DNA from 2 places in the Clostridium sp. JNZ J1-5 genome. Region 2 is predicted to be linked to the other one. Evidence: a T-box and tRNA genes for the amino acid it is inferred to sense, from the RefSeq annotation. Region 2 holds a T-box; the other holds one or more tRNA genes.
What was found. The T-box of region 2 lies ahead of ACWW38_RS03310 (valine--tRNA ligase). A T-box ahead of a tRNA ligase gene usually reads a tRNA of that ligase, here a tRNA-Val.
Positions count from the first base shown of each region.

Region 1: it encodes a tRNA-Val, which carries the amino acid that the T-box ahead of ACWW38_RS03310 (valine--tRNA ligase) is inferred to sense. The anticodon was not compared.

Region 1 covers NZ_CM132773.1:2,611,855-2,618,429, reverse strand. The annotation lists gene recD2 (SF1B family DNA helicase RecD2) at 1-572, opposite strand, end outside; gene metK (methionine adenosyltransferase) at 768-1,943, opposite strand; SAM riboswitch class I at 2,017-2,118, opposite strand; tRNA gene ACWW38_RS12635 (tRNA-Tyr) at 2,348-2,432, opposite strand; tRNA gene ACWW38_RS12630 (tRNA-Val) at 2,482-2,557, opposite strand; tRNA gene ACWW38_RS12625 (tRNA-Tyr) at 2,569-2,653, opposite strand; tRNA gene ACWW38_RS12620 (tRNA-Thr) at 2,659-2,734, opposite strand; gene yyaC (spore protease YyaC) at 3,010-3,561, shown strand; gene mreB (rod shape-determining protein MreB) at 3,687-4,718, opposite strand; gene spoIIID (sporulation transcriptional regulator SpoIIID) at 4,860-5,114, opposite strand; gene ACWW38_RS12600 (peptidoglycan DD-metalloendopeptidase family protein) at 5,238-5,987, opposite strand; gene spoIID (stage II sporulation protein D) at 6,208-6,575, opposite strand, start outside.
Region 2 covers NZ_CM132773.1:649,787-656,361, forward strand. The annotation lists gene ACWW38_RS03305 (bifunctional folylpolyglutamate synthase/dihydrofolate synthase) at 1-1,093, opposite strand, end outside; gene ACWW38_RS03310 (valine--tRNA ligase) at 1,241-3,883, opposite strand; T-box leader at 4,085-4,299, opposite strand; gene ACWW38_RS03315 (serine/threonine protein kinase) at 4,475-5,005, shown strand; gene ACWW38_RS03320 (ABC transporter substrate-binding protein) at 5,083-6,093, shown strand; gene ACWW38_RS03325 (acyl-CoA dehydratase activase-related protein) at 6,148-6,575, opposite strand, start outside.

The DNA.
Region 1 (6,575 bases), 1.7 Mb from region 2:
TTGAATCCAATACCTGAGATTTCATCGGTTAAAGCATATGGATTCTCTTTCACTGCATTTATTGAATTTGCTCCGTATCTTTTATGGATTTTAATACATTGCTTAACAGTAACTCCATAAGTCTGAAGGAACACCATTATATTCCTTATCTCTCTTTGTTTTGCATAAGATTTAGATATAGTCTCTATCTTTTTTATTCCTATACCATCTATTTCTTTTAATCTTTCTATATTTTCATCTAATATCTCTAAGGTTTCTTCCCCAAAGTGCTCTACAATTTTTTTTGCAGTAACTGGTCCTATTCCTGATATTATACCTGAAGATAGATATTTTTCTATTCCCTCTAGTGAAGTTGGAACTATCTCTTCACATGAACTCACTTTAAATTGTTCACCAAATTGAGGATGATTAAACCATTCACCCTGAATTTTTAAATTTTGCCCTTCTGATATATAAGGTATGAATCCAGTTATAGTGATTTTCTTTTTCTTATCCTTTATATGTGCTACTACATATCCATTATTTTCGTTTTTAAAAACTATTCCCTCTACTGTTCCTTGTACTTCAGCCATAAAATCGCTCCTAAAATATAATTAACTTAAGTTAATTATAAGGTATATGCCTAACACTTCTCAACTATTATGTATTATTTAATATTTTTACCATGATTTTATTTAATAAACCTAAAGCTACTTATCTGCTCCATATAAAAAAAGCTAATATCACTATGATATTAGCTTTTTATACTAAAATGTTTAATTCAATTATTATATATATTTTTTGATAGCTTCTACTTTATCTAGCTGTTCCCATGGAAGTTCTACATCAGTTCTTCCAAAGTGCCCATAAGCTGCTGTTTGTCTATATAATGGTCTTCTTAATTCTAAATCTCTAATTATTGCACCAGGTCTTAAGTCAAATACTTTGTTAACTATTTCTACTATTTTATCGTCTTCAACTTTTCCTGTTCCAAAAGTATTTACTAAAAGTGATACTGGGCGAGCAACACCTATCGCATAAGCTAAACCTATTTCAAGTTTATCTGCAACTCCAGCTGCTACCAAGTTTTTAGCAACCCATCTTGCTGCGTAAGCTGCTGATCTGTCAACTTTTGTTGGATCTTTTCCTGAAAAAGCTCCGCCACCATGTCTTCCGTATCCACCATAAGTATCAACTATAATCTTTCTTCCTGTTAATCCTGTATCTCCATGTGGTCCACCGATAACAAATCTTCCTGTTGGATTTATGTAGTACTTTGTTTTGTCATCTAACCATTCATTAGGAATTATAAATCTTATTACATGTTCCATAAGATTTTTACGTATTTGCTCTTGTGTAACTTCTGGATCATGTTGAGTTGAAACAACTATAGCATCTATTCTTACAGGTTTATCATCCTCATATTCAACTGTAACTTGAGTTTTACCATCCGGTCTTAAGTATGGTAATATACCGTTCTTTCTAACCTCTGTTAATCTTCTTGAAAGCTTATGTGCCATACTTATAGGAAGAGGCATATATTCTGGTGTTTCATTAGAAGCAAATCCAAACATAAGTCCTTGATCTCCAGCTCCTATTGCCTCAACTTCGTCTTTTTCACCTTCTCTTGACTCTAGGGCTTCATCTACACCCATAGCTATATCTACTGATTGTTCATCAATTGCTGTCAATACAGCACATGTTTCAGCGTCAAATCCATATTTAGCTCTTGTATATCCTATATCTGTAACGACTTCTCTTACAAGCTTTGAAATATCAACATAACAGTTCGTGGATATTTCTCCCATAACCATAACCATTCCAGTTGTAACCGCCGTTTCACAAGCTACCCTTCCATTAGGATCTTTTTCTAAAATAGCATCCAAAATAGCATCTGAAATTTGGTCACACATTTTATCTGGATGTCCTTCTGTTACTGATTCTGAAGTAAACAATCTTCTCATTCTAAAATCTCCTTTCTAAAAAAAAATAAAACCCCTTCTTAATTGAAGAGGTTGATTGCGTGATTATCATGATTTCTTATCTTGCAGATTAAATCTGCAGGAATTAGCACCTTAGTACAACAGTACCGGTTGCTGGGTTTCACAGGGCCAGTCCCTCCACCTCTCTTGATAAGATTTTTTCTTATCTATTATTTAATTTTACTTAAGCAAAATAATATTATCACAGTATAATATCCATGTCAATAACATGAAGCTTAACTTATCATTAATTTTACAAATATTTATTTTATACAAATATTTAATTTGATTTATATAAATTTAAAAATAGGAGGTTTTAACTGAATTTAAAATCAACATTCATATAAAACAAAAATAAAAAAAGACATCAACATTGATGTCTTCTATGGTGGAGGAGGATGGATTCGAACCATCGAAACGAAACGTAACAGATTTACAGTCTGCCCCCTTTGGCCACTCGGGAACTCCTCCATATTAACTTTTAAAAAACTTAACAGCTACCAACTTCTCTAAAAATAAATGGTGGGCACAACAGGGCTCGAACCTGTGACCCCCTGCTTGTAAGGCAGATGCTCTCCCAGCTGAGCTATGCGCCCATTTATTTATATGGTGGAGGAGGATGGATTCGAACCATCGAAACGAAACGTAACAGATTTACAGTCTGCCCCCTTTGGCCACTCGGGAACTCCTCCGAAATTGGTGCTGGCACCAGGACTTGAACCCGGAACCTACTGATTACAAGTCAGTTGCTCTACCAGTTGAGCCATGCCAGCATGCTTATTTATTTTTTATTTTCAGCGTTTTACCGCGTCAACGAATATTAGTATACCTAGAACTAGCACTTATTTCAACTCTAACTTTTGTTATTTAAATGAAATTACAAGCATATTGCTCTTAATTTCACCACATTACTTCGAATTACTTATACATTTATATCAATTATTCATCTCCTTTTTCCTTTTAATTCTATTATATTTTCTTTTTTTATTAATTTTTATTTCATATAGTATATATGCTTTTCATATAAATTATCAAGGAGGTGTCGTTCTTGAATAAAGTCAGAGTCCACTATAAAGATAATCTATCTTATTACGAAATAGCATATTTTTTAAAAGATTACATGGATGAAAATTCTGTTATAGTATGTATTGGTACTGACAGATGTATAGGAGATTGTCTAGGGCCATTAGTAGGAACATTATTAAAAAATGAAAACTTCCCACTAAAAGTATATGGAACTATTTCTGAACCTATACACGCTTTAAATATAGATAAACAGCTTCAGCAGATAAAAAAACTTCATCCCTCTTCTAGTATAATAGGCGTTGATGCTTGTTTAGGAGAAATGAAAAACATAGGGGAAATACAAGCTCGCGATTATCCTATACATCCTGGAAAAGGTGTAGGTAAAATTTTACCTGAAGTTGGGGAAACCTCCATAATAGGTATTGTGGACTCTAGTGATAATAACGAGCTATTTACAAATAGGAATATACGCCTAGATTTAATTATGGAAATGGCCAAAGTCATTACTCACTCTCTAATCCATTCATATTACCTTTCACAATTACATGATAAAAATATGGATAACATAATATAAATATCATATGTTTTAAGCTATCCTTAACTTCTCATAATTCCAAAATAATTTTAAATAAAATATACGCTCCATAATTTTAAGATTATAGAGCGTATATTTTATAACTTATATAATAAGTATATATATTAGTCTATTAGGTTTATATCCTGCCCCTTATAAGATGCATCAATCTTATCTAGGTAGCTTAGTACATCTCCAGTGCCTAGAGCAACTGATGAAACTGAATCTTGAGCAACATGTACGGGAACTTTAGTTACTTCCTCTATTAACTTATCCAATCCATTTAATAAGGATCCGCCACCTGTCATTACAATTCCTCTATCAGCTATATCTGCTGCTAATTCAGGTGGAGTTTTTTCTAAAACTGAGTGAGTACAATCTGCAATAGCATTTACCGCCTCACTCAATGCTTCTCTCATCTCTTCTGAGGATACACTTATATTTTTAGGGAGTCCTGTTATTAGATCTCTTCCTCTTATTTCCATACTTATATTCTCTTCTCTTTTATATGCGGTTCCAATATTCATCTTTAATTCTTCTGCTGTTCTTTCTCCAATCATGAGTTTATGTTTTTTTCTTATGTACTTTATTATTGATTCATCGAAGCTATCCCCGGCAACTTTAATGGAACTTCTTACAACCATTCCACCAAGAGAGATTACTGCTATGTCTGTCGTTCCCCCTCCAATGTCTATTACCATATTACCACTAGCTTTTGTTATATCTAACCCAGCTCCAATAGCTGCTGCCAAAGGCTCTTCTATTAAGAACACTTTTTTTGCTCCTGCATTAACAGCTGCGTCCTTAACAGCTCTCTTTTCTACTTCAGTAGCTTCACAAGGAACACAAATTACAACTCTAGGAGCACCTACTCTTCTTTTTCCACAGGCTTTTCTAATAAAATGTTTTAACATCTTTTCTGTTATATCATAATCTGATATTACCCCATCCCTTAAAGGACGAATTGCAACTATGTTGCCTGGAGTTCTTCCAATCATTTGTCTAGCTTCTTCGCCTACTGCCAATACTCTATTTGCATTTTTATCAATGGCTACAACTGAAGGCTCCTTCAAAACAATTCCTTTCCCTTTGATATACACTAGAACTGTTGCTGTACCTAAATCTATTCCCATATCTGTACTCATTCTAAAAAACATTCCTAATTTCACTCCTGCTCTTTCGTATTATATTACATTGTATATTTTCTACTATTATCTATACTTATTATATACGTTAATACTCATTTATTCCATAGTATTACAAAAAAAACCTTTATTTTTGAGCTTAATTAGGAATTATTAACCTTCTATTGTTTTATATTTCATTTTAGTTGCTTTACCGCCCCTAATATGTCTTTCTGATTTATTTAAATCCAATACATCCTTAGCCTCTTTAGCTACTTGAGGATTAATTTTAGGTAACCTCTCTGTCATATCTTTGTGTATTGTACTTTTACTTACTCCGAAGACTTTGGCTGTTTTTCTTATTGTAGCTTTAGATTCTATTATATATCTTGCTACTTCAAGAACTCTTTCTTCAATGTAATCTTTCAAAGTGCTACCTCCTTAACCTTATATATTTATAAATATGCACTTATGTTATTTTAAATTACTATATAACATCTTATTATTTGGCCATTTTCCGAATTTAATCGGAAAATGGCTTTTAATGTTAACCTAATATTTTATATACTTTTCTGGATTTTCACTTGAAAATTGTGGCTCTTCTTTTGCATTTTTAAGAACCTCAAAGTGCAAGAAATTATTTCCTATTTCTTCAGACATTCCTCTTAAAGAACTATTTCCAACTTTACCTATCTCTTGACCTTGGGTTACTTTATCACCTTTTTTAACTTTTACTGCTTTATCTAAGTTTCCATAAGAAGTGGTTTTGCCATTCTCAGGATGATAAATAGTAATAGTTGTTCCAAATGATCCTTTTTCTTCTACTAACTTTACTTCACCGTCTGAAACTGCCTTGACTGGTGTACCAACATTTGCTTTTATGTTAATACCAAAGTTAGGTCTATATGTTTTAGAAGTTTCCCACCATACTGGAGTTTGAGAGTATTTCATCACTATTTCTCCATCCACTGGCTTAATAAATTTAGGTTCTGTAGTCTTTGATACTGATACTTCTTTTTTTGTTGGAACCTCAATTCCTGTTTCAGCTTTTTTCTCATTATTTCTTACTTGAACCGCATTATTAATTTCTTTATCCTTTTGTGATATAGAAACTTCTCTTGGTTTTTGAGAATCAACTTTTACATTTTGTGAAGCTTGCGGCTTATTTTCTACTTTTTTATTATTTTTTGTTGTTATAGCTGCAACTGTTGCTATAATGCACAAACATAGAAATAAGACTACATAAAAACCTTCCTTCTTAAAAAAATTTGAAGAATTTTTGTTAGTATTTTTGTTCTCCATATAAACACCTCCTTTTTGTAGTTTGTCCTTTGGCTAATAAAAAATACATATATTTTCAAATTTTCTTTCCTTTTTTTTCATTATTTTTTTACATGATTCTCCAAAATATTTGTTTAATTTCATGTAAATTACATGAATCAGATGAAATTATATAAAAAAGCAGTAAAATATTATTTCTAATAAATAAAAAAAAACGCCGACTTTTCGGCGCAAACATTATTTACTTTTCTTTTAGTTTAGTTATTTTTACTCCTTGATAGTAATGTTCTAGTATTGTTTCGTAATTATCTCCTTCTTTAGCCATGGCATTGGCTCCCCATTGACTCATCCCAACACCATGCCCATATCCTTTGCATGTTACAACTATATCTTTACTATTAAACTTTATAGTAAAATTAGCTGAATTCAAATTTAATATACTCCTTAATTTCTGGCCTGATATATATTCGCTTCCAACTTTTAACTTTGTAACACTTCCTCCTGAAGTCCTTTCAAGTATGGACATTTGGCTTTTTAAATTACTGCTTTTTAATTTAATCTTTGGATTCCATTTATTTAATAAATTTATAAATTCACTATAGCTAAACT
Region 2 (6,575 bases):
TAGCTATTGGCGCAATTACCTTTATCATGTCTTCTACTTGCTTATCAGCTAATATTCCCAGTATAAGTACTATATCATTATATTTTAAATAAGTCTCTAAACTTTCTTTTAGTTTTTTTATACCATCTATGTTATGTGCTCCATCTATTACCACCAGAGGCTTTATATTAAGTGTTTCAAACCTCCCTATCCATTCTACTTTAGATAGAGCCTCTATAACTGCCTCCCTATTAATTTTTATTCCTAATTTTTTTAGTTCTTCAACAGCATATAACACTGTGGCACAGTTAAGCAATTGATGCTTTCCTAAAAGTGCAAGCTTTATATTGTAAGTCCATAGACCAGTATTAACTATAATATTTTGAACTTTTTTAGCTCTTCCAGAAACTAATATATCTTCGCATTCTTTAAATTTAGCAGAATCTAAAGGAACTCTTATGAGTTTTGATTCTCTTTCATAGCATACCTTCTCAATAACCCTCTCTGCCTCCTCACTTTGAGGGTACAATATTACAGGCACATTTTCCTTAATTATACCTGCTTTTTCAAAAGCTATCTGAGATAAAGTATCCCCCAGTATATTCATGTGGTCATAGCTTATAGAGGTAATAATGCTTAGTATAGGATTAATGACATTAGTTGAGTCTAGTCTTCCACCAAGTCCAACTTCTATCACTGCAAAATCAACATCCTGTTCATAAAAGTATAATAAGCCTGCACAAGTTATTATTTCAAACTGAGTAGGATTATCATAGCCAAGTCCTAAAACTTTATCTACTGCTATAGATACTTTTGTTATAGCTCTAGCCAGCTCCTCCTTGGGTATATTTTTATTATTTGTTTGAATTCTCTCCTCAAATTCTTCTATATATGGAGAAGTATACATTCCTACCTTATATCCCATTTCTATTAAAATATTAGAGATCATAGCTGTTGTAGATCCTTTTCCATTGGTTCCTGCAATATGTATACATTTAAGTTTTTTATGTGGTTCTCCTAGAAATTCTAATATCTTTTCAGTTCTTGAAAGACCAAGTTTCATACTGAACTTTGCAGCGTCTTCAATATACTCCATAGCCTGCATATAATCCATATTTATTTTCCTCACTTTTTACTCTATTTCAGTTTAATTTAAAACTAATTCTATCAAATTTGCACAATCAAATCAAACTCATAATGTTTATCAATTCTATAAAAAACGCTGACCTCTAATGGCCAGCGTTTTTGCAAAAACTAAATTTTATTTTTTTAGACTTTCTATTCTATCTACTACTGCCTTATACATCTCTTTATATTTTTCGCCCTTTTCTCTTTCTTCATTTACTACAGCTTCTGGAGCTTTACTTGTAAACTTTTCATTAGAAAGTTTCTTTTCTACTCTATCTATTTCCTTTTCTAGTTTTTCTTTTTCTTTATTTAATCTTTCTAACTCTTTTTCTAAATCAACTAGGTCTAAAAGAGGCATGAACATTTCTGCTCCTTTAATTACTGTTGAAACAGAGTTTTCAGGCACCTGATCTTTGGAGTCTGTAAATGCAACCTCTGACGCTGAAGCTAACTTTTCAAAATATATCTTTCCTTGCTCGAAAGCTTCTCTACCTTCAGAAGCATATATTGTAACCTTTGCCTTTCTTGAAGGTGGAACGTTCATTTCTGCTCTTACATTTCTTAAAGCTTTTATAGCTTCTATTATATAATTCATCTCTTCTTCTACTTTTTCATCTTTTAAGGCATCATTGTATTCAGGCCACTTAGATGTTACTATAGTTTCTTCTGAATTAGGTAAGTTCACATATATCTCTTCAGTTATATAAGGCATTACAGGATGTAATAGTTTTAGACCTGTACTTAAAACTTCATTTAACACATTTAAAACGATACCTTTAGCCTTTTCATCTTCTCCATATAAAACAGGTTTTACAAGCTCAATATACCAATCACAGAACTCAGTCCACATGAAATCGTATATCTTTTGAGCAGCTATTCCTATTTCAAATTTATCTATGTTTTCTGTTACTTCTTTAACTACTGTATTTATTCTTGATAATATCCATTTATCAGCAATAGTATATTCTTTGCAATCTCTATACTCATCTATTAATCTTTCATCTAAATTCATCATAACAAATCTGGAAGCATTCCAAATTTTATTTGCAAAGTTTCTTGCTGCCTCTACTTTTTCTTCATAGTATCTAATATCATTTCCAGGAGCATTTCCAGTAGTAAGCATAAATCTTAAGGCATCTGCTCCATATTTCTCTATAACTTCAAGAGGATCAACTCCATTGCCTAAAGACTTAGACATTTTTCTTCCTTGACTATCTCTTACTATACCGTGGATTAATACAGTATCAAATGGGATATCTCCCATACTATGAAGTCCTGAGAATATCATTCTAGCAACCCAGAAGAATATTATATCGTATCCTGTAACTAGTGTACTTGTTGGGTAAAAATATTTTAAGTCTTCAGTTTTATCTGGGTAGCCTAGTGTTGAAAAAGGCCATAATGCTGAACTGAACCAAGTGTCTAGTACATCTTCCTCTTGCTTTAAATTATTACTATTACACTTACTACATTTTGTTGGTTCATCAACAGATACTATTATCTCTCCACAGTCCTCACAGTACCAAACAGGGATTCTATGCCCCCACCAAAGTTGTCTTGAAATACACCAGTCTTGAATGTTTTCCATCCAATTGTAGTATGTTTTTGAGAATCTTTCTGGTACAAATTTTATTTTTTCTTCTCTAACAACTTTAATAGCCGGTTCTGCAAGAGGCTTCATCTTTACATACCACTGTTTAGAAGTTAAAGGTTCTATAGTTGTTGAACATCTATCGTGGGTTCCAACATTATGAACATGCTCTCTTATCTTAACTAAGTATCCACTTTCCTCTAAATCCTTAACTATAACTTTTCTAGCTTCATATCTGTCTAGTCCAGAATATTTTCCATAACCTTTAGCTATAGTACCATCTTCATTCATCATAATTATTTGTGGAAGATTATGTCTCTTTCCAACTTCATAGTCATTAGGATCATGGGCTGGTGTTATTTTAACTGCTCCAGTTCCAAATTCCATATCTACATATTCATCAGCAACTATAGGTATTTCTCTTTCTACTAAAGGTAGCATAAGTGTTTTTCCTATTAAGTGAGAATATCTCTTATCATTAGGATTTACTGCAACAGCTGTATCTCCAAGCATTGTTTCTGGTCTAGTTGTAGCTATTTCTAAGCTTTCATCACTATTAACTACAGGATATTTTATGTGCCAGAAGTTTCCGTTTTGTTCTTCATATTCTATTTCTGCATCTGATATAGCTGTTTGGCATTTAGGACACCAATTTACTATTCTATTTCCTCTATATATTAGTCCTTCATTATATAAGTCCACAAAAACTTGTTTTACTGCTCTGCTTAAACCTTCATCCATTGTAAATCTTTCTCTTGTATAGTCAGCAGAAACTCCAAGTTTTTTATATTGATTTCTAATTCTTTCTTTATACTCTTCTGACCATTCCCATACCTTTTCAAGGAATGCTTCTCTTCCCATTTCCTTTTTATTAAGACCTTGTTTTAAAAGCTCTTTCTCAACTTTTACTTCTGTAGCTATGCTGGCATGATCTTCTCCTGGAAGCCATAGAGTGCTGTAACCCTGCATTCTTTTTGCTCTTATTAAAACGTCTTGTAAAGTTCCATCAAGAGCGTGGCCTAAGTGAAGCTGCCCTGTTATATTTGGCGGCGGCATCATAATAGTATAAGGTTTCTTTTTATCATCCACTTTTGGTGTAAAGTATTTTTTTTCTTCCCAACTTTTATAAATTCTTTCTTCAAATTCTTTTGGATCATATGTTTTTGAAATATTTACTTCTGCCATATGTTTTCTTCCTCCTCGTAATCTATTTAAATTGTGCAGGTTCTATTTTTAATAAAGAGGATTCTTGGCTTCAGGTGGAGCTTTTTTCTCCAACTGAAGCTTAGAAGCCCTTATCTAGGGACGTAGCAGCCGTTATCTCCCACTTTAGAAGTGGGAGTATTACGGATGGTAGTCATCAGATAAAACAAAAGCGCTGACATCCCAAAGGACGACAGCGCGCGTTACCACCTTAATTCCTGTAAAATTTACAGGCACTCATTAAATTAACGATGTGACCACCGTCTTTACCTACTACTATTTCGATAAAGAAGCTCCAAAGCTACCTTCAAGATAATTCATATAGAAAGCCTTACAGCCAATGGACTTTCCTCTCTTAATATTCCTATATCTTTACTCCTCTTTTTCCCTGCTGCTTAATATACAATTATTTTTTATTATACATCTATTTTATAAACTGTCAAGAGTTACCCTTATTTTTTCACTTATCTTGTACAAAAAGAATATTGTAATAATATATACTTGTTTTTTATAAATATATACTACCCTAAAAATATCTCTTATATTAAATATTTAAATAAATGAGGTATTAGCATGAAAATTGAAATTGTTCCTGGAATAGATTTAACTAATTCTAAAATAATTCATCACAGCAAAAAAGAAAAAATATATCTTACACATGATAGCAGAATAATTAAGATATGCAAAAATATTGATGATTGCAGAAGAGAGTACTTGATACTTAAATATTGCAAAGATAACAAATACTTTCCTCAGGTATATGAATATAGATTAGGTTATATAATAAGAGAATATATAGATGGAATATGTTTAATAGATTATATAAAAAAATACAGCCTAAATGAATCCCTTGCCCTTTCTCTAGTTGATCTCATTGAAAACTTTAAAGCACTAGACTTTTCAAGATTAGATACAGGTATTTCACATATTTTTATCACTAAAAATGGACAATTAAAGGTAATAGGATTAAAAAATAATTACACTAGAAAAGAAAAGTATCCTAAGCATATGATATCTGGTCTTAGAAAATTAAAAGTTTCAAAAAAATTTTTTAAAATACTAAAAAAAGAACGTCCTGATTTATATGAAGCCTGGAAAAGCTAAATAATCTTTACTCACCCCTTTTAAAAAACTTTCATATACTAATTTATAACATAAATTAATATAAGGGGGTAATCTTTATGAAAAAAAGAGTATTTAGTACATTATTAGCTATTGCTGTTCTTTTAACTTCTATAACTCTCTTTGGATGCAGTAATAATAAAAGTAAATCTCTACAAAAAATAAGATTAAATGAAGTTGTACGTTCTGTATTCTATGCTCCTATGTACGTTGCCATAAACGAAGGTTTCTTCAAAGAGGAAGGACTAGATATAGATCTTTCCACTGGGCAAGGTGCAGATAAAACAATGCAACAAGTTTTAAGCGGTAGTGTTGAAATTGGTTTCTGCGGTCCTGAACAAGTTATTTATATCTATAATCAACATCGTGAAGATTTACCTATATTGTTTGCTCAATTAACTCAAACAGATGGCTCATTCTTAGTAGGTAGAAATAAAGAAGATAATTTTAAATGGGAGTCTTTAAAAGGCAAAACAATTATAGGCGGAAGACCAGGTGGAGTTCCTGAGATGTCACTTGAATACGTTCTAAAAAAACACAACTTAGATCCAGTTAAAGATGTTAATCTTATTACTAACCTAGCATTTACAGCAACAGCTGGAGCATTTAAGGCTGGCACTGGAAACTATGTAGCTTTGTTTGAACCTACCGGAAGTATGTTAGAAAAAGAAAATGCAGGATATATTGTTAGTTCTATCGGAAAAGAAGCTGGCACTCTTCCCTATACTTGTTTCTTTGCTACTAAGTCTTATATGGATAAAAATCCAGAAGTTATTCAGAAATTCACTAATGCTATTTATAAAGGTCAAACCTGGGTGGCTAATCACAGTGATGAAGAAGTGGCAAAATCAATTGCATCATTCTTCCCTGGAAGTGACATTGGAATTTTAACTAACGTTATTAAAAACTACAGAAGTATCAATTCTTTCTCACCAACTCCTGCAATGAAAGCAGAAGATTTAAATAGGCTTATGGATATAATTCAATCTTATAAAGCTGATTTAATAAAAGAAAGACCTTCCTTTGATACAATTGCTACTAATAAATTTGCTGATCAAGTGAAAAAATAAAAAATTAGAGCTAATGTGATTTTTCACATTAGCCCTTTTATACTATTCACTATTTTAAACTTGCTTACCGCTTGCTACTTCTCCTATTGCTGTCAAATCGTCCTTTAGTTCATTTGATTCTTCTTTTAGATTTTTTTCAGCTACTGCCAGCATTAATTTAATTCTATTTAACTGATTTACTTCACTGGCACCTGGATCATAGTCTATAGCAACTATATTAGATCCTTTATATCTCCTTCTTAGTTCCTTTATTACTCCTTTTCCAGTTACATGGTTCGGAAGACATGCAAATGGCTGTAAACAAGCAATATTTTTTACTCCGCTGTGTATAAGCTCTACCATTTCTCCAGTTAAGAACCAGCCTTCTCCTGTCTGATTACCTATAGATAATATAGGTTCAGCCCCTTCTGCAAGCTCTTTTATTGTTGAAAGCGATTGGAATCTTTTACTATTTTTAAGGGCCTTTTTCATATCTTTTCTAA